Regions from separate parts of the Clostridium thermarum genome, predicted to be linked through region 1. Evidence: a T-box and tRNA genes for the amino acid it is inferred to sense, from the RefSeq annotation. Region 1 holds a T-box; the other holds one or more tRNA genes.
What was found. The T-box of region 1 lies ahead of ileS (isoleucine--tRNA ligase). A T-box ahead of a tRNA ligase gene usually reads a tRNA of that ligase, here a tRNA-Ile.

Region 1 (19,920 bases):
AGCTTTTAAAAGCCAATAAGGTTGAGGTGGTTAAAGGAAGGGCCCAGTTTAAGAATGAAAGTACCGTAACAGTCATAAAGGATGATGGAAGCGAGGAAGAATTAAGGGGAAATGACATAATCATAGCCTCCGGATCCAAGCCAATGCTTCCGCCTATCCCTGGAGCTAACTTAGAAGGGATAATGCTAAGTGATGACATTCTGGATTTTACTGAAGTGCCAAAAAGCCTTGCTGTGATAGGAGGTGGGGTTATTGGCATGGAGTTTGCGGCCATTTTTAATGCACTGGGAACAAAGGTCACTGTTGTGGAATATATGCCCAGTATTTTGCCTATGGCCGATTCAGATATTATTAAGAGATTCACAGCTATACAGAAGAAAAAGGGGATGGAGATATTTGCTTCAACTAAAGTCATTGGTATTGAAAAGTCGGAGTATGAATATATCCTAAACTGTGAAACAAAAAAGAGCACAACTAAAATAGCTGCGGAAAAAGTGCTGCTTTCCGTTGGACGTGTACCTCTGATAGAAGAATTAAACTTGCAGGCTGCCGGTATAGGCTTTGATAGAAAAGGGGTGGAGGTAGACAGTAACTTCAGAACCAATGTAAAAGGCATATATGCCATTGGTGATATCAATGGGAAGGCAATGTTAGCCCATGCCGCCGCCCATCAGGGAATAAAAGCAGCTGAGCATATTGTAATAGGAAGAGAATCGGATGATAAAAGTGTAGTACCTTCCTGTATATTTACTTTCCCTGAAATAGCTTCCGTTGGTATTACTGAAGAAATGGCTAAGGAGCAGGGGATAAACTATAAGATGGGTAAATTTCTTTTCGGTGCAAATGGGAAGGCCCTTACCCTAGGAGAACCGGAAGGTATGGTAAAGGTTATATCGAAAGCCAGGGATGAAGTGGAAGGCGAAAAAATAGAGGAGATCATAGGAATTCATATAATGGGGCCTCATGCCTCAGATATAATACATGAAGGCACACTGGTGGTAAGTACTGGCTTAAGGGTTGAGGATGTAATAGAGACCATGCATGCACATCCTACCTTGGCAGAAGCCTTTTCAGAGGCTGTGATGGCTATAAAGGGCCAATCCATACATCAGGTGAATAGGGGATAATGTTAAAGGAGTAGTCTGTGGAGACTACTCCTTTAATAGAAGTCGAAAAAAAATATAAATATTTTATTAACAAAAAATTAGTAATTGTTAATAAAATAACAAAATATATGTCTGTTAAAATGTTGCTATCCATTGAATTTACATGATTTTATCTGATTTTACTTAAAGTTTAATTGTTAATTTGGTAACTATCAGACAAAAAATAGCTGATAAAGAGGTAATATATACCATTATTTGACATACCATTTAGCCTGATTTCACGATATAATATGATTGGGAGTAAACCGTTTCATTCATTTACAGTACATAACAGCATAGTTTACTCACCGATTATGCTAAAATACTAGCACAAAATTACAGCATTTAAAATTTAACAAAGAGGTGAATTAACAGATGATCGACGTATTAATAGCCTTACTGCCGGTAATCGTGGCAGGTACGTATTTTTACGGATTCTCAACTTTAGGAGTTATAGCGGTTGGTGCGGTAGCCAGCGTTATAGCCGAGGCAGTATTCAATGTAATAGTAAAAAGAAAACAGACTATTAAAGATTTAAGCGCTGTAGTAACAGGGATAATTGTAGCCCTTATTCTGCCACCTTTTATTCCGCTATGGGTTGCAGCAGTAGGTTCAATATTTGCTACAGTTGTTGTTAAGTTGTTCTTTGGTGGGCTTGGAAACAATTTTATGAATCCGGCAGGAGCTGCAAAAGCTTTTATCATAGCTTCATGGGCAGCAGCTATGATAAAGCCATCAGATTTTTCTGCTGAGAGAACTGCACCGGTATTTGACTCAAAATTGTTGTCTATGGTAATTGGACAAGTAAAAGGAAATATGGGGGAAGTATCAATAGCTGCAATATTACTGGGTGGACTATATTTAGTTATAAGAAGAAAGATTTCTATAGTTACCCCGTTAGTTGCAATATTATCTTCAGCTGCCATGGCGGCACTATTAGGCTATGATGTACAATCTAAATTACTGGTTGGATCACTATTCTTTGCTGCGGTGTTTATGGCTACAGAGCCACATACTACACCTAAAAGTGCTTTAGGACAAGCTATATTTGGCTTAGGTTTTGGAATAGTATCCATGATAATTATGATTTTAGGATATAATTCTGAGGGACCATATTATGCAGTAATAATCTTAAACTTATTTACTCCGGTTATAGACCACTTTACTTCCAAGAAAACAGTAAAGGAGGCTGCTAAGTAATGCGGGAAAATTTAAAACTAGGTTTGATTTTATTTATAATAACAGCTCTTTCTGGACTTTCAATAGGATTTGTCAACGACCTTACAGCAGAAACCATAGCTGAGAACAAGGCGATTTCCTCAAGCGACTTAGCTGAGCTTTTGCCTGGAGCAACAGGCAAAACTGTTCTTGAGGTTCCTAGCGGTGATGAGTCTGAAAAGACAAAGGTGGAGGAAGCTTTTGAGGTTCAGGGGGATAGCGAAGTACTGGGACATATAATCAAGGTTACGACAACTGGCTTCCATGGGAATATAGAAATGTTTGTTGCTATTTCTAAAGAAGATAAGTTGTCTGGAATAAAAGTAATTGGACATTCTGAAACACCTGGTCTGGGAGCAAAAATAGTTGAGGAAAAGTTTAGAAGTGGGTTTGTGAGTAAGCCTGTAGAAAAGGGCATTTCTATAGTTAAAGGGCAAGCTTCTGCCGAAAACGAAGTTGATGCAATAAGCGGTGCTACAGTATCTTCAAGAGCTGTAGGAACAGGAGTTAATACTGCAATTTCTTACTATATGAAAACTATAAAGGGCGTTGATTTTGAATTGGAAGAAACCGATGGAACCTCCGGTGCTAGCGAATCAGATGCTACTTCTGGCGCCAGTGGCTCTGATGCAGCTTCGGGTGCAAGTGAAGCAGCATCAGATGGAACCTCTGGTGCAAGTGAGTGACAAAAGCTTTGAGAAAAGGAGTGGAAAAATGAATAAGTTAGTTGAGAGATTTAAGAATGGATTAATCACCGAAAACCCAACTTTTGTTCAGGTTTTAGCCATGTGTCCAACTCTAGCGGTTACAACCTCTGCGGAAAATGCATTAGGTATGGGCTTAGCTACAATGGTAGTTTTAATATTTTCAAATGCAATGATTTCAGCACTGAGAAAGGTTATACCGGATAAAATTAGAATTCCCGGATATATAGTAATAATCGCATCCTTAGTTACTGTGGTTCAAATGTTAATGGAGGGCTATGTACCGGCCTTATATAAATCTCTTGGTATATTTATACCCTTGATAGTTGTTAACTGTATTATATTAGGTAGAGCAGAAGCCTATGCTAACAGAAATCCTATCTTACCAGCAATTTTTGATGCTATAGGAATGGGATTAGGCTTTACTGCAGGCTTACTTGCTGTAGGTACCATAAGAGAAATTCTGGGTGCAGGTACCTTCTTTGGAACTCAGGTTATGCCTGAAGCATACAAACCGGCATCAATTATGATATTGGCACCGGGAGCCTTCTTTACTCTTGGAACACTAATGGCTGTAATCAATTATGTGAACATTAAAAAGGCGAAGAAAGCCGGGACTAAAGCTAAAACTTTAGATCATAACTGTTCGAGCTGCAGCATGGCATCTCAGTGCCATGGAAACAACGTGTAAGGGAGGTACATTAGTATGGAGATATTTTTGATTTTTATAAGTGGCATATTCATCAATAACTATGTGCTTTCTAAATTTTTGGGCATATGCTCCTTTCTTGGGGTTTCCAAAAAGAAAGAAGCAGCCATTGGTATGGGATTAGCTGTTACCTTTGTTATGATAATAGCTTCCTTAATGACCTATATAGTTAATACCTTTATATTGATTCCTTTGAAATTGGAATACTTATCAACAATAGCTTTCATTCTTGTTATAGCTGCCTTGGTGCAGTTTGTTGAAATGGTTATAAAGAAATATTCACCTGGCTTGTATAAGGCTCTGGGAATATATCTTCCACTTATTACAACAAACTGTGCTGTTTTAGGTATGACCATGTTAAATGTTCAGGAATCATATAATTTACTGGAATCAGTAGCTAACGGAATTGCCTCTGCTCTTGGATTTATGCTTGCTATAGTACTTATGTCCTTTATCAGACAGAACGTAGACAGCAATGAAAATATACCGGAAACACTCAGAGGACTTCCAATAACCCTTTTTACAGCCTGTCTCATGTCCATAGCATTTTTGGGCTTCCAAGGACTAATAAGATAGGTAAGGGGAGGTAGAGCGTTATGGATTACATGAATATATTAAGTGCTGTTCTAAGCTTAGGGTTTTTAGGTTTACTCTTCGGTGTTCTGCTGGGCTATGCCGCAAAGAAATTTCACGTTGAAATGGATGAAAGAATACCAAAGATAAGAGAAGTACTGCCAGGAGCCAACTGTGGTGGCTGCGGTTATGCAGGTTGTGAGGCCTATGCAACTGCAATAGTAGAAGAAGGAGCACCATTAACTGCCTGTACCGTAGGTGGTGCTGCCTGTGCTTCAAAAATAGCTGAGATTATGGGAGCTCAAATAGGAGAAGTTGCAGTGGAGGTGGCTAAGAAAGTTGCCTTTGTTAAATGCAGCGGCAATTGTTCTTCCAGAAAGATAAAAGCGGACTTGCAGGGAGTAACTACCTGTAAGGAAGCTGCGGCTCTGGAAGGTCTGGCAGGCTGTTCATACGGCTGTTTTGGCTGCGGTGACTGCGTGAAGGCTTGTAAGTTCGGTGCCATAGCTGTAGTTGATGGGGTGGCAGTGGTTGACGAAGTAAAATGCGTAAATTGTGGAGCTTGTATAAAAGCTTGTCCTCAGAATCTTATTGAATCAGTGCCAATGGATAATGCTTATAGAGTGGCATGTAATTCAAAGGATATTGGTAAGACTACAAGAGAAAATTGCTCAAAGGGATGTATTGCTTGTAGAATATGTGAAAAGAATTGTCCTGTACAGGCAATTGCTGTGGACAATAATATAGCTTCTGTGGATTATACTAAGTGTACAAACTGTGGTCTGTGTGCTTTCAAATGTCCTGTTAAGGTAATTACCGGAATACAGATTAAACAACCAGAAATGGTATAAAAGAGAATGAGGGCTATCATAGCCCTCATTCTTTTTTTGCTTAGTATCTGCCTCTTCCGCAGCCAGCGCAGGATAAGAAGAATAATGCGATTATGAATAATACTCCGTTTCCTATTACGTCATTTCCTTTGCCTTTTCTGTCGCAATCATCATAGTCATCGTCCTTGTCAAATCCGAAGCCTTTTCCATGCTTTGAGAATTGAAGAACTATAAGAATTAGTATGATAAGGGTTGGGAAATCGCAGATACAATTCTTATCACCTGTGTATGGCATGCAAACGGGTTTTGGTTCACACATAGGTCTACAATGACATCTACTCATTTTTTAATCCACCTTTCAAATAAGTTTTATTTTTTATTATCTTGCAGCAATTTATGGCATGTATCAACTGTGCCGTACGTTACACAGTCAACAGAATGCCGGTTTTCTTTGGATTCTAATATATCATATGATTTCTGTACAAATTTGCTACTAGTGATTTATTTGAATTAAAATAAAAATTCGCATATGAAAGAAATTGCGTTGTGACGCAATTTTCTTATATGCCTTACTATATCAAAAGTAATTGACAATAATCGCTAACTGTACTATAATCTAAGATAGCCGAAATGCTGTGAAGCGGATAAGTACTTAAGCAGAGAGCTTAAAGAGAGTGGCGGTTGGTGGAAAGCCATAGCGAACGTTTAAGGAAAATCACCGTGGAGCTGATAGCTGAAATAGTGTTTCATAATACTGAGTAAGCGAGTCCGTAAGCCTACGTTACAGGATAGAGTATAGACTGGAATTAAGCTTTATTGATTCTGAATATGTACTTGATTTGTGTACTTTAGAGGTGGTATTGCGAATATAACTTCGTCCTGTAGGGCGAAGTTTTTTATTTACTTATAGAGTTTAAAACAATACATATAAATACTCTCACTTTTAATGAGTTTTTAATAACATAATTTGGTTATACTAGTATATAATTCATTAATATCTGAAAAGTAGACTATACAATGGAAGGAAAGGGGAAACAAGATGTACAAAAAAGTAGATTCTTCCAAGGGCTTTGTACAAATTGAAAAAGACATACGAAAGCTTTGGGAAGAGAAGAATGTGATTCAAAAAAACTTTGACATGAACAAAGAAGGTGAATACTTTACTTTTTATGACGGACCGCCAACAGCAAATGGTAAGCCCCATGTTGGTCATATTATAACAAGAGTTATTAAGGACCTTATACCAAGATATAAGGTTATGAAGGGATATAAGGTATTAAGAAAAGCCGGTTGGGACACACATGGACTTCCGGTAGAACTTGAAATAGAAAAGAAGCTGGGTATCTCAGGGAAACCTCAGATAGAAGAGTATGGTGTAGAAGAGTTTATAAAGCATTGTAAGGAAAGCGTATTTACCTACGTTAATATGTGGGAGGATATGTCTAAAAAAATTGGTTATTGGGTTGATATGGATAATCCTTATGTAACCTATCACAATGATTACATTGAATCCGAATGGTGGGCACTAAAGAAAATGTGGGAAAAGGATCTTTTATACAAGGGTCATAAAATAGTACCATACTGCCCAAGATGCGGAACTGGTCTTTCATCACATGAAGTTGCACAAGGCTACAAGGATGTTAAGGAAGCAACTGCTTTTGTAAAGTTCAAGATAAAGGGAGAAACTAACAAGTATATACTTGCTTGGACAACAACTCCATGGACTTTACCTTCCAACGTTGCCTTAGCGGTAAATAGAAAATATGATTATGCAGAGGTAAAAGTTCATGATGAGTATTTTATACTCGCTAAAGACCTCTTATCTGTATTAAACCATGAACATGAAGTTATAAGAGAGTTCAAAGGCGAAGATATCTTAGGAATGGAATATGAGCAATTATTCCCCTTTGCCACTCCGGATAAGAAGGCCTTCTATGTTATCCATGGAGACTTTGTTACCTTGACTGACGGTACAGGAGTAGTTCATATTGCACCTGCTTATGGAGAAGACGATAATCTTGTTGGTCAGAAATATGGATTACCGCTTATCAATCTGGTAGATGGAGAAGGAAAGTTCGTTGAGAGTGTTGAGCCATGGGCTGGAGTATTTGTTAAGAAGGCAGATCCAAAAATACTAGAATATATGGCAGAACATAACATGCTCTATAAGTCAGAAAAGTTCACTCACTCCTATCCACACTGCTGGAGATGTGACACACCGCTGCTTTACTATCCAAAGGACAGCTGGTTTGTAAAGATGACTGCCCTTAGAGATAAATTGCTTGAAAACAATAATAAGATCAACTGGTATCCTGACAATATAAGAACCGGTAGATTTGGTAAGTTCCTTGAAAATGTTATAGACTGGGGTATTTCAAGAGATAGATACTGGGGAACTCCGCTGCCAATTTGGCAATGTGACTGCGGCCACAAGGAATGTATCGGCAGCATAGAAGAACTAAAGCAAAAGGGAATAAATACTCCTGAAAATATAGAGCTTCATAAGCCTTATATTGATGCTGTAAAGTTAAGATGTGAAAAGTGTGGAGGGGAAATGACAAGAACCGGCGAGGTTATTGACTGCTGGTTTGACTCAGGATCTATGCCTTTTGCCCAGCATCATTACCCCTTTGAGAATAAGGAATTATTTGAAGCTAACTTCCCTGCACAATTTATATCAGAGGCAGTAGATCAAACTAGAGGATGGTTCTATACACTGCTTGCTATTTCCACGGCAATATTTGATACTAATCCTTTTGAGAACTGCGTAGTATTAGGCCACGTACTTGATAAGCACGGCTTAAAGATGTCAAAGCATAAGGGAAATGTTGTAGACCCATTCGAGGTAATTGAGCATCAAGGCTCTGACGCAACAAGATGGCATTTTTACACTGCCAGTGCTCCATGGCTGCCAACCAGATTCTCTGAGGATGATGTAGCTGAGACTCAAAGAAAGTTCTTAAGCACACTGTGGAATGTTTACTCCTTCTATGTGCTTTATGCAAGCTTAGACAATTTCGATCCTACAAAGCATGCAGACTTTGAATCCGGAAATGTTATGGATAAGTGGATTATGTCAAAGCTTAATACCTTAGTGAAGACTGTGGATGAAGATCTGGATGGATACAGAATAACTCAAGCTGCACTAGCAATAGAGTCCTTTACTGATGAGCTATCAAATTGGTATGTAAGAAGAAACAGAGCCAGATATTGGAGTGAAGAGTTAACAGACGATAAGATTGGAGCTTATGTAACTTTATATAGAGTTCTTGTTACACTTTGTAAGGTAGCAGCTCCATTTGTACCATTCATGACTGAAGAGATTTACCAAAACTTGGTTGTAAACTTGGATCCTTCTGCACCGGAGAGCATACATCTATGCATGTGGCCGGAGTACAATGCTGATACGGTAGATAAGGACCTGGAGAAGGCTATGGACCTTGCTTACAGCATTGTTAAGCTTGGTAGAAGCGCAAGAAATGGTGCCAATATTAAGAATAGACAGCCATTGTCAGAAATGCTTGTAAGTACTGCAGCACTTCCTGAGTACTACGGAGATATAATTAAAGATGAGTTGAACATTAAGAAGGTTCAATTTGGTGCCGATCTTTCAAAGTATGTTAATTTTGAAATTAAGCCAAATCTTCCTGTATTGGGAAAGTCTTACGGTAAGATGATTCCTGCAATAAGAAAAGAAATTGCCAGCAGAAATCAGATGGAGCTTGCTCAGGAAGTACAAAGCGGTAAGTCTGTAGTAATCAACGTTGATGGAACAGAAATTGAGCTCAACAAGGAGAACTTGCTGGTTACAATGCAGGGCTTGGAAGGTTTTGCTTTTGCCGGTGAAGGAACAATAGGTGTAGTACTTGATACTCATATCAGTGATGAATTGAGAGAGGAAGGACACCTTAGAGAAATTGTCAGCAAGATTCAGAATATGAGAAAAGAAAGCGGCTTTGAAGTTGCTGACAGAATCAATCTCTATATAGCCGGCAATGACATGTTAGAGGCTGTAGGTAAGAAATTTGAGGATGTAATAAAGAGAGAAACTCTGACTGTTGAAGTTGTATACGGAAGCGATAAGGCAGGTATAGAATTTAATATTAACGGTGAAAAGCTAAAAATGGCTGTTGAAGTAGTTAAGTAATTAATATTGCGGAAAATCTTTATGTATAAGATTTTCCGCATTTTTTTCTGTCACCAACCGTAAAGAGCAACATATAATAATCTAGTAAGTATACTCTTACATACTTATTTATATGAGTAATTTTTCAGGAGGCTATAAATGAGTGAAGAATATTTATCCATGGAAGAAATGAGAGAATTTGTTCCTGGAACAACAGCAGGGCCCTTTTCACCTGGAACATCTGCTTTTGCGGCAGGCGCACCGGCACCAATATTTTTCGGTTCTACACAACCTACATTTCCGAGTTTTTCAGTGACTCCCAGTGGAGAATTGGTTGGAGGACCTGCTGCTGTGGGAGCTGGACAGCAAGTACCGGGAGCAGCACAGCAAATACAGGCAGTACCTCAGGCAACCCCTGGCCAAGTACAACAGGTTATTCCTGGTTTAGGGCTTCAAACACCAACGCCAGAAAGTTATTTATATACACAGGGATATCTGCGAACTCAAATAGGAAAAAACGTTAGAATTGAATTTCTTATTGGTGAAAGCATACTCACAGATAGAAGAGGAATATTAAGGCAGGTTGGCATAGACTATGTAGTAATTCAAGAAGCAGATTCTGACGATCTCCTCACCTGTGATTTATATTCTATTAAATTTGTAACTACTTATCTGTAATCTATTGTATTAGATGATAAATAAAAATTATGCCTTATGTTCTAATTTCCTCTAAAATCTAATATCGGATTGTACACATTTGGGGCTGTCGCACAAAAAAGACCGGCAGCTCTCTTTATTTAAGATAAGGATATGTTATGTTTATAATAAAATTGCCAAGCAATAAAATTCAGATAAGCAACATAGTTTTATATATTCAAGAAAATTCTGAAAAATGCTTTAAAAATAATGAAGAATTATGTAAAATAGAAGTATAAGGAACATAATAATTTAACAGAAGGAGGGCTATATATGAAGGTAATAAAAAAAGACAGAAGAATACAGGACTTCGACCTCAGGAAGACAGTATTATCTATTGAAAGGGCCTCTGACGATTTAAATGAATCAATTAATGAATCTGATGCCGAGAATATTGCTAATAGTATTACCAGGGAATTAAACAAACTTGGTATAAATATGATAGAAAGCTATAAAATAAAGGATATCATCATACAGGTTTTGCAGGAGTTAGGATTCAATGGTTTAGCGAATATATATGCAAGGGGAAGTAAGCAATAATTAATATTGTTTTCATAATGTTTTCATAAAATAAGTATTTTATCTTGTAAAGCTTTCAATTTATAAGTATAATTATATTTAATTACAAAATCTCTATTGGCTGACGGTATGGAGTATTGAGAATAATAAATTGTATCATTGGGGAGTGAATAATATGTCAGTTTCAATTAAAGATGTTGCAAAAGAAGCCGGTGTTTCTATAGCAACAGTATCAAGGGTATTAAATGATGTTGACGTTGTAAATGAAGATACAAAAAAGAAGGTTCAGGATGCCATAAAAAAACTGGGCTATAGGCCTAATATTGTGGCCAGAAGCTTAAAGACACAGAGAACTAGGACAGTAGGAATATTAATTCCTGATATATCAAGCCAGTTCTATCCTGAGATTGTTAGAGGGACAGAAGACGTGGCAAATATTTACGACTATAATATAATACTTTGTAACTCAGATTCAGACCTTGAAAAAGAAAAGGAATATTTGAGAGTACTAAAGGAAAAGATGGTAGACGGAGTTTTATACATGAGCAGCTCTCTTGAGCCTGAGATAGTTGAATTAATAAAAGAGCTTGACCTTAAAACCGTTCTTGTAGTAACTTCAGACAAGGATAAGACTTTCCCAAGCGTTTCAATCGATAATAGGGAAGCGGCCTACGACGCAACCATGTTTCTTTTAAATAAGGGTAATAAAAAGGTTGCCTACATAGGTGTGCATAAGGATGAAGTGAATGCTGCGGCAGTTAGATACTTCGGCTATGAAGATGCCTTAAAGGAAAAGGGCATGGAAATTGATGAAAACTTTGTTTACTTTGGCGAACAAAAAGCTCATGAAGGCTATGAAGGAGTAAACAAAATATTGGAAAAGGGAACTTTTGATGCTCTGTTCTGTGCCTCAGATGAAATAGCCATGGGTGCCATAAATTCACTAAGAGATAAAGGAATAAGAGTGCCTGAAGATGTTGATGTAATAGGTTTTGACAATATCTATTCATCATCCATATTTTATCCAAAGCTCACTACAGTGGCTCAACCAATGTATGATATGGGATCTGTAGGTATGAGAATGCTTATTAAAACTATTAACAAGAAAGAATTGGAAGAGAAGAATTACATTCTTCCTTATGAAATTATTGAAAGAGATTCAACAAAGAGATAATAAAAAGAAAGTATCGGTTAAATTAACTGATACTTTCTTTTCTTATTTATATAAATCATAGGCTTTATTTGCTTTTATGGTCTTACTATCGAAGTCGACCCAGAACATGCTGTAACTATATTCTGTTTCCTGCCCATACTGCCTGCTATAAAGTAAGCCTTATTGCCAAAGACATGAATTGGGGAAGTTGCATAGATTAAGTTGGGAATCTGTATAATTTCCTCCAGAACTGTAACCAGGTATTTCCTGTGAATTTCAAGATTCTTTGAATTTGTAATCATTATAGGTATGCATACCTGTAATACTATATTTATCCTCTGAATTGAAGAATAACTTTTTACTAAAATCAGTTAAGGTCACCTGATAAAAGTTCCTTTTTAGGGGATCAAGGTCTTGCTCCATATAGAACAGGCTTTTACCGTCATCACTTATGGTATAAGTGTAGGCACCAGAGGTAATTTGACGCATTTCATTGGGAGACTGCAGCGGTACTGTCATTATTTTAGTGTCCTCCATAAAATATAGATTATTGTCGTAAACTAAAAGATTGTAAAACCTTCCAGATTTTACTATAGTAAAGTTTTCACCGGTTTGCTTGATCTTGCAGATATAACCTTTATTGTTGATAAAGTAAACCCATTCGCCTACAATGTTTATATAAGATACTTGTTCATTGTATATTTCTCTAAGTGCAGTGGCAGCATCTAATTGGCTCACAGATAGGTTAAAGCCTTTAAGGGTCTTATTGTCATGATAGCTGAAAAAAATGTTACTGACATTTTGGCTGAAGCATCTTACTTATATTATACAATATTTAACATTGAAATACACTAATTATTCAGGGCTGGAGGGTTATTAATGCAGAGAGTTCAAATTGCAGATAAAAACATTGAGTATGTGATAATTAGAAACAACCGAAAAACACTTGAGCTATCTATAAATGAAGAAGGTAAGATAATAATTAAAGCACCCCGTAGATGCAGTAAAGAATTAATAGAAAGATTTTTAAAGGAAAAGGAAACCTGGCTAGGTAATAGACTTAAAGCCATGGAAAAGCTTCAGAAAAGCAGAAGGATAAGAGAGTTTTGTGATGGAGAAAAACTTCTCTATTCAGGACAAGAATATACTTGCAAGGTGGAGGTTAAGGAGGGGAGCAGAATGTACGGTGGGTTCGACGGCAAGGAGTTTACTATTGCAATACCTTCTTCAATAAAATACGATGATAGGAGAGCTGCATGTAAAGAAGTGGCTTTGCAGCTGTATAAAAAAATAGCCAAAAGGGTACTTCAGGATAGAACCTCACATTATAGCAAAATTATTGGTGTGCATGTAAACAGAATATACATAAAGGAGCAGAAAACCCTATGGGGCAGCTGCTCTTCTAAGAATAACATAAACTATAACTGGAAGCTTGTAATGGCACCCTTATGGGTATTGGATTATGTTGTGATTCATGAATTATGCCATATTTTACAAAGAAATCATTCTAAGTTATTTTGGTTAGAAGTAGAAAAGTATATGCCTAACTATAAAGAGGCAGTGGAATGGTTGAAACAGCATGGAAGAAAGTTGCAATTAGAATATATTTACTAAAAAAATATTCTGCTCTTAGCAGAATTTACATCTAAAGTCTAAATTCTAATAGCTGTCATCTAAAAAAAAGTGGCCTAAGGCCACTTTTTTATAATATTCCTTCTGTTTTCAATATGTTCTCCAACTCTTGAACCTTTTTTGAAAGCACATCAAATTTTTCCTTGATTAAATCCTTTGGTGAGTCAACTGTACTTAGGGCTGCCTCCATATCCTCTACTAATTTAAGTGCTTCTTCTATCTCTTGTTTAGCAATATCTAAATTAGTCTGTTCCATTCTCTTTGTCCCCTTTAGTTTAGATTATGTCTATATTTATATGACTTTTCATATATAAAAGGAGCATGAAACATAAACTCCTTTTCATAACCACAGCTTGAACAAATACATTCGCATATATCAAAAGGTTCACCATCTATCAGTGAAATTTGAAGGGCTTCCGCAATAAATTCACCACCACACACTTCACAAGGTGTCATGTTTATTACTTCGTACTCACTTTCAATATACTTCATTATATCTCTTAATATCATCTTGTCCTCCATAAATATTGTTGCTAATTAAATGGTATCATTTAAAGATTTTAATTTCAATAAAAAAGCTAATAAATATAAATTAATTTTTAAAACTTCCTTGGTCTCTATATTTGACAGAGGTCATATAAATGTTCTGAGAAGTATGTTTTAGGAGGATAAACTTGATAAACTACATATGGTTCTTTATTTTAGCTTGTGGAATAATTGTGGGGCTAATTACAGGCAAGGGGGAAGCAATCTCCCAGTCTATAATCAAGGCGGCAAACTCTCCGGTAGAATTGCTCATAGGTATGGTAGGTCTGCTCTGCCTTTGGTGCGGAGTTATGAAAATTGCCGAAAAAAGCGGACTTACAGGAAAGCTGGCAGCCTTGATGGAGCCTGTTTTAAAGAAAATCTATAAATCTGCTGGAAGAGACAAAAGCGCATTGGGAGCAATAGTAATGAACCTCACCGCAAATATGATGGGCCTATCCAATGCTGCTACTCCTTTTGGAATAAAGGCAATGGAGGAGATGCAGAGGTTGAATCCTGATAAAGAGACTGCCAGCGATGATATGGCCCTTTTCTTGGTAATGAATGCCGCCTGTATTCAGCTGTTGCCTGCAACGGTAATATCCTTGAGAGCTGCAGCCGGCTCATCTAACCCAGGGATGATAATTCTTCCCGCCATTTTGGCCACTGCCACGGCAGCCTTGGTTGGAGTTATCTGCTGTAAGATTCTTGAAAAGTTTTTCTAAGGGGTGGGAGTGATGAATTACATAATACTAGCCATAATACCTATAATTGTTGGATCAGTTACCATATATGGCATTTTAAAGGGTGTAAAGGTATATGAATGCTTTGTGGAAGGGGCCAAAGATGGCATTTCCATATGTATACGAATATTTCCTTATCTCCTGGCTATGCTGGTAGGGGTTGGAGTTTTTCGTGCTTCAGGGGTCTTAGGTTATTTTACAGCTCTTATAGCCCCGGTAGTTAAGCTAATCGGACTACCCAGTGAGATTGTACCCTTGATTTTTATCAAGCCTTTGTCCGGAAGCGGTGCCATGGGAGTATTTACAGACATACTAAAACAGTATGGTGCAGATAGCGCCATTGGAATAATAGCATCCATTATAATGGGGACAACTGAAACCATATTTTATACCCTGACTGTATACTATGGGGCTGTGGGTATAAAGAAAATCAGACATACTCTTTGGGCGGCGATTATAGCAGACATCACAGCAATTATAATGGCAGTGACCTTAGCAAGAACTTTATTAGGTTGATAGTGGAAAGTTTTACATATATAATAATAGGTAAATAATAAATGTTAATTATATAGAGAAATGAGGGGAAAAAATGATAGAACTTTCTAATTTAAGTAAAAGCTATAACGGGAAAGTAAAAGCTGTAGATAACTTAAATATTACTATTAATGATGGAGAGATCTTCGGCTTCTTAGGTCCTAATGGCGCAGGAAAAACCACCACTATAAAAATGATCACCGGAATTATAGATAAGGATGGGGGAAGTATCAAAATAAACGGTATAGACAACAGCGAAAGGCCCCTGGAGGCAAAAAAGCAATTTGCCTATGTACCGGATAGCCCTGACATGTTTTTAAGATTAAAGGGCATAGAGTATTTGAACTTTATGGCGGATATCTATGAGGTTCCAAGGGAAAACAGAAAAAGTAAAATTGAGATGCTTGCAGAGAGATTTGAAATGACAAATGCTCTGGGAGATCAGATACAAAGTTATTCCCATGGTATGAGGCAAAAAATAGTGATTATGGGGGCCTTGATACACGAGCCTAAAGTGTGGATACTGGATGAGCCTTTAACGGGTCTTGATCCTAAGTCCTCCTATATTTTAAAGGAAATGATGAGGGAGCAGGCGGATAGCGGAAAAACCGTATTTTTCTCCACCCATGTTTTGGATGTGGCTGAGAAGGTATGTGATAGGGTAGCCATTATTAACAAGGGGAAGATATTGTTCTGCGGCAGCATTGGTGAGATGAGGGAGCATTTTAAGAGTAATGAGTCCCTTGAAAAAATGTTCTTGGAGTTGACTGAAAATGAGTAAGTTATGGATATTATCAAAAGTACTGCTAAAGAGTAATCTATCTTCCTTAGGTAAGAAGAAAAAAACAAAGATATCGCCATATTTGACGATGATTTTGCTGCTTAGTATTTTTGGGGCCTCCTTTAGTCTGCCAATAGGAATCTTATTTGGTAAAATGTATGACATGCTGGAGACCATTCAGCAGCAGGGGGCATTACTCACTCTTGCCATTGGAGCAGTGAGTGTAACCATATTTTTATTTGGTATATTCTATGTACTGGGGGTATTCTACTTCTCAAGGGATGTGGAGCTGCTCCTGCCATTACCTTTAAAACCATCGCAAATATTAGGAGCAAAATTCATAACTGTTTTGCTATATGAGTATTTAACGGAGGCTGTAATGCTGCTGCCGGCATTTATAGCCTATGGAATAAAGAGTGGTTCCAGCATTGTATATTATCTATATTCTTTAATTATATTTTTGCTTGTTCCTATAATTCCCCTAATCTTGGCTTCACTGTTGAATATGATCATTATGAGGTTTACCAATATCGGTAAACATAAGGATGCCCTAAGGATAGCAGGTGGAGTAATTGGCTTAGCCTTTGGTATAGGAGTTAATATATTTATGCAGGGAATGGGGAAGAATGAATCAGATCCTGAGGCCATGTTAAAGCTCTTATATGAAGGAAATAATTCACTTATAAGCATAGTGTCAAAAATATTTCCTACTGCCAAAGTTGCTTCTATATCCTTAGTATCTAATAATGAAACTAGAGGTATAGTTAATCTATTATTGTTTTTGGTAATTAATTTGGCACTGACTTTTATATTTTTCATCATTGGGGAAATGCTGTATTTCAAAGGAGTATTGGGAAATGCGGAAGTTTACTCCAAAAGAAAAAAACTTTCCGGAAAGCAGCTTGAGAAGACTATTGTACAAAGTTCAGCCTTAAAGGCTTTTATGATGAAGGAATTAAAAATATTATTCAGAACTCCTTCATACTTAATGAATTGTGTTATTTCAAGCTTCATGTGGCCTATAATTCTTGGAATTGGTATCTTTAGCTCAGGCTCCTTAAACAGCCGGGAAATTAAAGGGTTAATGGAAGCACTTAAAGATACAAGGTTGTTGGGAATAATATTAGTGGCATTATTTGCAATGTCAGTGGTATTCTCGGGAGGAAACGGAATAGCGTCCACATCAATATCCAGGGAGGGCAATAATCTGTTTATAAGCAAATATCTTCCCATTAGTTTTAAAGATCAGATACTAGCTAGGATTATGCCGGGAATAATCCTAAGCTCCATAGCTATATTTGCTACCTTGGGAATAGCCCTATACTTTATTGATATTCCATTACTTGTAGTAATTCTCGGAATAACAGTTATCCTTTTAGGAATGCTTATGACCTCATTTATAGGTATATTGTTAGAATTAAGATTTCCTAAACTAAACTGGGATAACGAGCAGAAGGCCGTAAAACAAAATACTAATTTTATGATTACAATGTTTGCAAGCTGGGCTATAGCTGCCTTATTCATATTTGCTGTCATAGTACTTAAGCTTAATCTTTGGTATGCTTTTATTTTTGTGACCGCTGTAAGCGGAATATTAAACTTAATCCTCTTCTACCTAATTATGAATCAAGGTCAAAGGTGGTTCAATAAAATAGAATTATAAAAAATATATAAAAAATACATAAAAATGATGAAACTTTTTCTTATTTTTTTCGTCTTATAAGTATAGGGTAGTGAGAATAATTTATGGGAGGGGATTGAGATTTACTCGAAGAATATGGTTGAAAATTTCAATAATAAAAGTGATTCAACAGAGGATAACAAAGAAGTTGCTCTGGGAATATGTTTTGGTACAGGAGCTGGAATAGTTGCAGGGGCATTAGTGGGTAATATAATGCTAGGGCTATCAGCCGGCGGGGTGCTGGGTGTAGTTATCGGAGTAATAATTGGTGAAATAAAAAAGCATAAAATGGATTGATGAAAAGAACTCTTCCTGTAAGGGTTCTTTTTTTATAAAATATTTAGATGCTGTCATATAAAAAGTGCAAAAATTTTACTAATTTTTATATTAAATTACAAAAGAATTTGCACACTATTCACAAAGTTTGATTGTGGAGGTATAATAGATTTATAATGACAGCAGTGTATTAAAATCGACGGGAGGTTTATTAATGAATAAAGGATTTTTTCAAAACAATAGAAATAAGCTCATTGATAAGATACAAGATAATTCCATAGTGGTACTTTTCTCTGGAAAGGCGCCCAAAAAGAGTGCTGATGAAGCATATAACTTTACGCCAAATAGAAATTTTTACTATCTCACCGGTATAGATGAGAAAAATATAATTCTTCTATTGAGTAAGGTAAAGGGAGTTACAGAGGAAAAGCTGTTTATACATAAGGCTGATCCCGTGATGGAAAAGTGGGTTGGAAAAGCTATAAGTGAAGAAGAAGCCAGAGAAAAGTCAGGTATACAAAGTATTGCTTATAGAGAAGAGTTTGAAGCCTTGATTCATAGGATGATCTTTACAGGTTCAGTGGAGAATATCTATTTAGATTTGGAAAGAGAATCTTGGGAAGAGGAGAGCTCAAGTACTGAAAGGTTTGCACTGGACCTGAAAAAAAAATATCCCTATAGCAGCATAAAAAATGTATACCAGATTATAGCGGAACAGAGGATGATAAAATCACAGGAAGAAGTAGAGGAAATAAGAAAAGCAATTGCTATAACTTGGGAAGGCATACAAAGTGCTATGAAAAATGCAAGACCGGGTATGATGGAATATGCAGTAGAAGCATACTTTGATTTTGAATTAAAAACCAGGGGAGTAAAGGATTTTGCTTTTAAAACCATTGCTGCCTCAGGTAAAAATGCCACTGTATTACATTATAGCGAAAATAATTGTAAAATTGGAGAGCAGGATTTACTGCTTATGGATTTAGGAGCCCAGTTAAATTATTATAGCGCTGACATAACCCGAACCTTTCCGGTAAGTGGTAAGTTCACTGAAAGACAGAAAGAGATTTACAATATAGTTTTAAAAGCTCAGCTTGAAACTATAAAGGCAATTAAGCCAGGAATTCCATTCAAAGAGATTAATTTAATAACCAGAAGGGTTCTCTTGGAGGAACTAAGTAAAATAGGCTTGGCTCATTCAGATGAAGAACTCTCTAAGTACTACTATCATGGAGTAAGTCATCATCTAGGCTTGGATACTCATGATGTAGGAAGCAGAGAAGTGGAACTGAAGCCGGGAATGGTACTAACAGTTGAACCTGGGCTTTACATTGAAGAGGAAGCCATAGGAATAAGAATTGAGGATGACGTGGTTGTCACCGAAGACGGCTGTGAAGTGCTTTCGAATTATATAATTAAAACTGCTGATGAAATTGAAGGGTTTATGAAGAGATAGTAAATTTACAGGAAATTGCATGGCCTTTATGGGCTGTACAATTTCCTCAACATAAAGAGAGGTTTTGTTATGAATAGGTTTAAAGAGAATAGGCAGTTTTTGAAGGCTAATCATAATATTTTAAGACAGATAATAACAGACAGACAGAAGAATATGCCGCAGCCGAATATCTTAAAGCCCTATGACGAAGATGATAATGTAATAGACCTGCCACAGATGCGCAGCGATGTTATCACTAAAAATGAGTTGTATGCCTGTATCAACGACAGGAGAAGTGTACGAATTTACTCTAGTGAGTTTATTACGTTGGACGAGCTTTCTTATATGCTTTGGGCTACACAAGGTATAAAGTGTATTATAGGGGATAATATAGGTACCTTAAGAACTGTACCTGCCAGCGGAGCAACCCATTCCTTCGAGACCTATCTACTGATAACAAGAGTGGAAGGACTACAGAAAGGGGTATACAGATATCTACCCTTAAGGCATGCTCTATATTTTATGTATGGTAGCGATAACATTGAGAACGTTATCGATGAGGCAACGCCGGACCAGCCTTATGTGCCTCACTTTGCAGAAAAAGCAGCAGTATTGTTTGCTTGGAGCTGCATACCTTATA
Region 2 (4,634 bases), 800 kb from region 1:
TCCGATACCACTATGACGCGTTATTACCGATGGGGTGACGCAGGAGGATAGGATGTGCCCACTATTGGATGTGGGTCTAAGCATCTAGGCAGAACAGATAGGCAAATCCGTCTGTTCAATGCTGAGGTGTGATGGGGAGCGAAATTTAGTAGCGAAGTATCTGATTCCACGCTGCCAAGAAAAGCCTCTAGGGAGTGAAGTAGTGCCCGTACCGCAAACCGACACAGGTAGGTGAGGAGAGAATCCTAAGACCAGCGGAAGAATTGCAGTTAAGGAACTCGGCAAATTGACCCCGTAACTTCGGGAGAAGGGGTGCCTACGCGAGTAGGCCGCAGAGAATAGGCCCAAGCAACTGTTTAGCAAAAACACAGGTCTCTGCTAAAGCGTAAGCTGATGTATAGGGGCTGACGCCTGCCCGGTGCTGGAAGGTTAAGGGGATTGCTTAGCGCAAGCGAAGGCATGAACTTAAGCCCCAGTAAACGGCGGCCGTAACTATAACGGTCCTAAGGTAGCGAAATTCCTTGTCGGGTAAGTTCCGACCCGCACGAATGGCGTAATGATTTGGGCACTGTCTCAACTGCAAATCCGGCGAAATTGTAGTGCAAGTGAAGATGCTTGCTACCCGCGATTGGACGGAAAGACCCCGTAGAGCTTTACTGTAGCTTAGCATTGAGTTTCGGTATTATCTGTACAGGATAGGTGGGAGACTTGGAAGCAAGGGCGTCAGCCTTTGTGGAGTCGACCTTGGGATACCACCCTGATGATACTGAGATTCTAACCGGACACCATGAAGCTGGTGACGGGACATTGTTAGGTGGGCAGTTTGACTGGGGCGGTCGCCTCCTAAAAAGTAACGGAGGCGCTCAAAGGTTCCCTCAGAACGGTTGGAAATCGTTCGTAGAGTGTAAAGGCAGAAGGGAGCCTGACTGCGACACCCACAAGTGGAGCAGGGACGAAAGTCGGACTTAGTGATCCGGTGGTACCTCGTGGGAGGGCCATCGCTCAACGGATAAAAGCTACCTCGGGGATAACAGGCTGATCTCCCCCAAGAGTCCACATCGACGGGGAGGTTTGGCACCTCGATGTCGGCTCGTCGCATCCTGGGGCTGAAGTAGGTCCCAAGGGTTGGGCTGTTCGCCCATTAAAGCGGCACGCGAGCTGGGTTCAGAACGTCGTGAGACAGTTCGGTCCCTATCCGTCGCGGGCGTAGGAAATTTGAGAGGAGCTGTCCTTAGTACGAGAGGACCGGGATGGACTGACCTCTGGTGTACCAGTTGTTCTGCCAGGAGCACCGCTGGGTAGCTATGTCGGGACGGGATAAACGCTGAAAGCATCTAAGCGTGAAGCCCACCTCAAGATAAGATTTCCCATGACGTAAGTCAGTAAGACCCCTTGAAGAACACAAGGTTGATAGGCTAGAGGTGTAAGCACAGCAATGTGTTAAGCTGACTAGTACTAATAGGTCGAGGACTTGACCTAAAACACATTCTTATGTGCAATTTTCAGAGAACAAGCTTCTCTAGTATCTGGTGATAATAGCGTGAGAGTTACACCCGTTCCCATTCCGAACACGATGGTTAAGACTCACAGCGCCGATGGTACTGCTCGGGAGACTGAGTGGAAGAGTAGGACGTTGCCAGGTTATGGATCTTTAGCTCAGTTGGTTAGAGCAACCGGCTCATAACCGGTTGGTCCGGGGTTCGAGTCCCTGAAGGTCCACCATTTGGGGGTATAGCTCAGCTGGGAGAGCACCTGCCTTGCACGCAGGGGGTCAAGAGTTCGAATCTCTTTATCTCCACCATAAGAAAACCATGAACTTTTGTTCATGGTTTTTTATTTTATTTGTTAATATATATTAAAAAATATAAAATAAAATTATAGCAATTTAAATACTAACAAATATGAGGTGAATTATGGGACTTTATAGGGTAAAGCAATTTATATGGGCTGCCTTTAGTAAAGTAACAAAGGATGACATAGAATATGTGAATTGTATTCTAGATACTGAAGAGCAAAAGTTATTTTTCATGTTATCAGTATCAGAACAAAAGCACTGTATTAGAGTAGCCCATGATGTTGAAAAGTTTTTAGAAGATATCAAGGATAAATCAGCCTTGTCTATAAGTAAAGAAGATTTTAAAAAAGTTGCTTTGCTTCATGATATAGGTAAAATAGAGAAAAGAATAAATATAATAGATAAATCGTTATTAGTAATAATGAACAAAATTTCACCAAGTAATCTCAGAAGGTTAACGAAGGTTAAAAAAGTGGATGTATACTTTAACCATGCTGAAAAGGGGTATGAAATTCTAAAAGAACTAAAGAGATATGATGATAGATTTCTATACTTAGTGAGAAATCATCATAACAATGGTATAATAAATGATGAGGAATTAGATATATTAAAGCATGCGGATGGCCTAAACTAAATAAGATAATAGGGTGGTGAGAGAATGAATTCAAAGGAAAGAAGAAAGTATATATTAAATAAGTTGAGATCCGATAATGAACCTCAGAAAGGACATATACTAGCCTCAGAAATGGGGGTAACAAGACAAGTAATTGTAAAGGACATTGCCATATTAAGAGCAGAGGGAGAAAATATTATAGCTACACCAGAAGGTTACATTATACCATCGAATTATTCTTATAAGGTTAAAAGATTAATAGCCGTATGCCATAAAAGAGAGGATATTGAGGAAGAGCTAAAAATTATAACTAAGTATGGAGCAACTATAGAGGATGTTATTGTTGAACACCCTCTATATGGTGAAATAAAAGGAATGTTGATGGTTAAGAACTTAAAAGATGTTGAAAGCTTTATGGAGAAATTTAATAAAGAAAAGGCCCAGCCCTTATCGGGACTAACCGGCGGGGTTCATATGCATACAATTGTAGCTGACAGTGAGGGTACCATAGACGCCGTATTAAGTGAATTAAAAGAAAAGGGATACTTAGCCTGTGATTAATTTGCAGAATTGCTAAGCCTATAAATAGGAGGACGACTATGGATTATGATGTATTAGTACTAGGTGGAGGAATCATAGGCTGTGCTGTAGCCTATGAGCTATCAAAATATAGTTTAAATATAGCATTAATAGAAAAGGATTATGATATTGCCGATGATGTAGCTTTGACCAATACAGCTATTGTTTATGACGGAATGGAATGTGAAGATACTCTAATGGCAAAGCTTGAGTTTATGGGAAATTCGATGTTCAGTGAAATAACTAAGAAATTTAACATACCATTTAAACGATGTGGTTCACTGATAACAGCAGAAGGGGCTAAAGGTGTAGAACAAATAGAAAAAATGTATAAAAGTGCTCAACAAAGAGGCATTGATTACGTGGAGCTACTTTCAGGAGATGAAGCAAGGACAAAGGAATCATCTCTGAGTAAAAGTGTTGTAAAAGCCTTATATTCGCCAAATACAGGGGTTGTATGCCCGTATGACCTTGCTATAGCCTATGGAGAGGTAGCTTTTGATAATGGAGTCATTTTCAGATTATCTGAAGAGGTCGTTGACATAGAAAGTATATCTAAAGGAGTAAGGGTTACTACAAATAAAAATAAGTTCACTTGTAAGGTAGTGGTTAATACTACACCTGGTGATCATTATAGTATCGATGCGGACAGAAAACTAGCCTATAAACAGGAAGAATATATTAATTATTTTGTATTAGAAGAGGAAGAGAAGGATACCTATTCAAAAATAGTATTTTCACTTGGAGAAGATGGAGATACGGCATACTACATAAATACGCTAATGGAACATAACTTGGTTTCTGTAAGGACAAAGAAAGTACTAAATCTTGAGGAAACACTGAATAAGGCTGTGAGTCTAGTTGGTGAGGTAGATAAAAATCAAATCGATAGCTTTTATTCTTCACCTTATAGGAGTGATGTAATGATAATTGATGACAGTTATTTAAACAATGGTTATGTTAGGATAACCGGTAACCATTATGGACAGGTAACTATGACACCTTCTATAGCAAAGATGGTATGCGAAACTATAGTTGGCAATTTAAATGCAAAGCTAAGAAAAAACTTTAAAGATAGCCGAAGAGATGTATTTAGGTTTAGAGAATTACCTAACGATGAAAGGCAAAACTTAATAAAGTTAGATAAAAAATACGGAAATATTATATGTACCTGTCAAATGATAACCGAGGGAGAAATTGTAGACAGCATTAGAAGACCTTTAGGAGCAAGAACTCTTGAAGGAATACAGAGAAGAACTGGAGCAACTTTAGGAAGATGTAAGGGATCCTATTGCTTAAATAAAATAATTTCAATATTAGCTAGGGAAACTAATAGGCATGTTACAGAGATTGTTTTGGATTCAAAGAAGTCTAAAATTATATTAAACAGAATTAAGGAGTTTGACAGTGTGTGAGGGATGTATGGGTATGGAATATGGGAAGCAAAATGATAAAGAGAGAAAAGAGGTATTAACTACCCTTGTGAGGGTAAAAGGTTCTGGAGCCGTTAAGGTTGTACCAGTAAAAAGTACTGCACCAATAGATAGAAGCTTATGGCTGGAGTGTTCAAAGGCTCTAAGCAGAATATATGTAGGTGTACCTATAATGATTGGTGATACAGTATGCAAAAACATACTTAATACCGGT

Region 2: it encodes a tRNA-Ile, which carries the amino acid that the T-box ahead of ileS (isoleucine--tRNA ligase) is inferred to sense. The anticodon was not compared.

Annotation. Positions count from the first base shown of each region.
Region 1 covers NZ_CP040924.1:801,152-821,071, forward strand. The annotation lists gene lpdA (dihydrolipoyl dehydrogenase) at 1-1,127, shown strand, start outside; gene FHY60_RS03390 (RnfABCDGE type electron transport complex subunit D) at 1,521-2,345, shown strand; gene FHY60_RS03395 (RnfABCDGE type electron transport complex subunit G) at 2,345-3,049, shown strand; gene rsxE (electron transport complex subunit RsxE) at 3,078-3,758, shown strand; gene rsxA (electron transport complex subunit RsxA) at 3,774-4,352, shown strand; gene FHY60_RS03410 (RnfABCDGE type electron transport complex subunit B) at 4,373-5,200, shown strand; gene FHY60_RS03415 (hypothetical protein) at 5,241-5,522, opposite strand; T-box leader at 5,806-6,064, shown strand; gene ileS (isoleucine--tRNA ligase) at 6,219-9,326, shown strand; gene FHY60_RS03425 (hypothetical protein) at 9,465-9,983, shown strand; gene FHY60_RS03430 (ATP cone domain-containing protein) at 10,275-10,541, shown strand; gene FHY60_RS03435 (LacI family DNA-binding transcriptional regulator) at 10,696-11,694, shown strand; gene FHY60_RS03440 (DUF5050 domain-containing protein) at 11,950-12,411, opposite strand; gene FHY60_RS03445 (M48 family metallopeptidase) at 12,553-13,287, shown strand; gene FHY60_RS03450 (hypothetical protein) at 13,376-13,561, opposite strand; gene FHY60_RS03455 (metal-binding protein) at 13,576-13,815, opposite strand; gene FHY60_RS03460 (nucleoside recognition domain-containing protein) at 13,980-14,555, shown strand; gene FHY60_RS03465 (spore maturation protein) at 14,568-15,089, shown strand; gene FHY60_RS03470 (ABC transporter ATP-binding protein) at 15,163-15,888, shown strand; gene FHY60_RS03475 (putative ABC transporter permease subunit) at 15,881-17,551, shown strand; gene FHY60_RS03480 (hypothetical protein) at 17,666-17,866, shown strand; gene FHY60_RS03485 (aminopeptidase P family protein) at 18,060-19,301, shown strand; gene FHY60_RS03490 (SagB/ThcOx family dehydrogenase) at 19,371-19,920, shown strand, end outside.
Region 2 covers NZ_CP040924.1:12,917-17,550, forward strand. The annotation lists rRNA gene FHY60_RS00045 (23S ribosomal RNA) at 1-1,479, shown strand, start outside; rRNA gene rrf (5S ribosomal RNA) at 1,526-1,642, shown strand; tRNA gene FHY60_RS00055 (tRNA-Ile) at 1,646-1,722, shown strand; tRNA gene FHY60_RS00060 (tRNA-Ala) at 1,726-1,801, shown strand; gene FHY60_RS00065 (HD domain-containing protein) at 1,914-2,429, shown strand; gene FHY60_RS00070 (transcription repressor NadR) at 2,454-2,969, shown strand; gene FHY60_RS00075 (NAD(P)/FAD-dependent oxidoreductase) at 3,008-4,402, shown strand; gene FHY60_RS00080 (DUF1667 domain-containing protein) at 4,416-4,634, shown strand, end outside.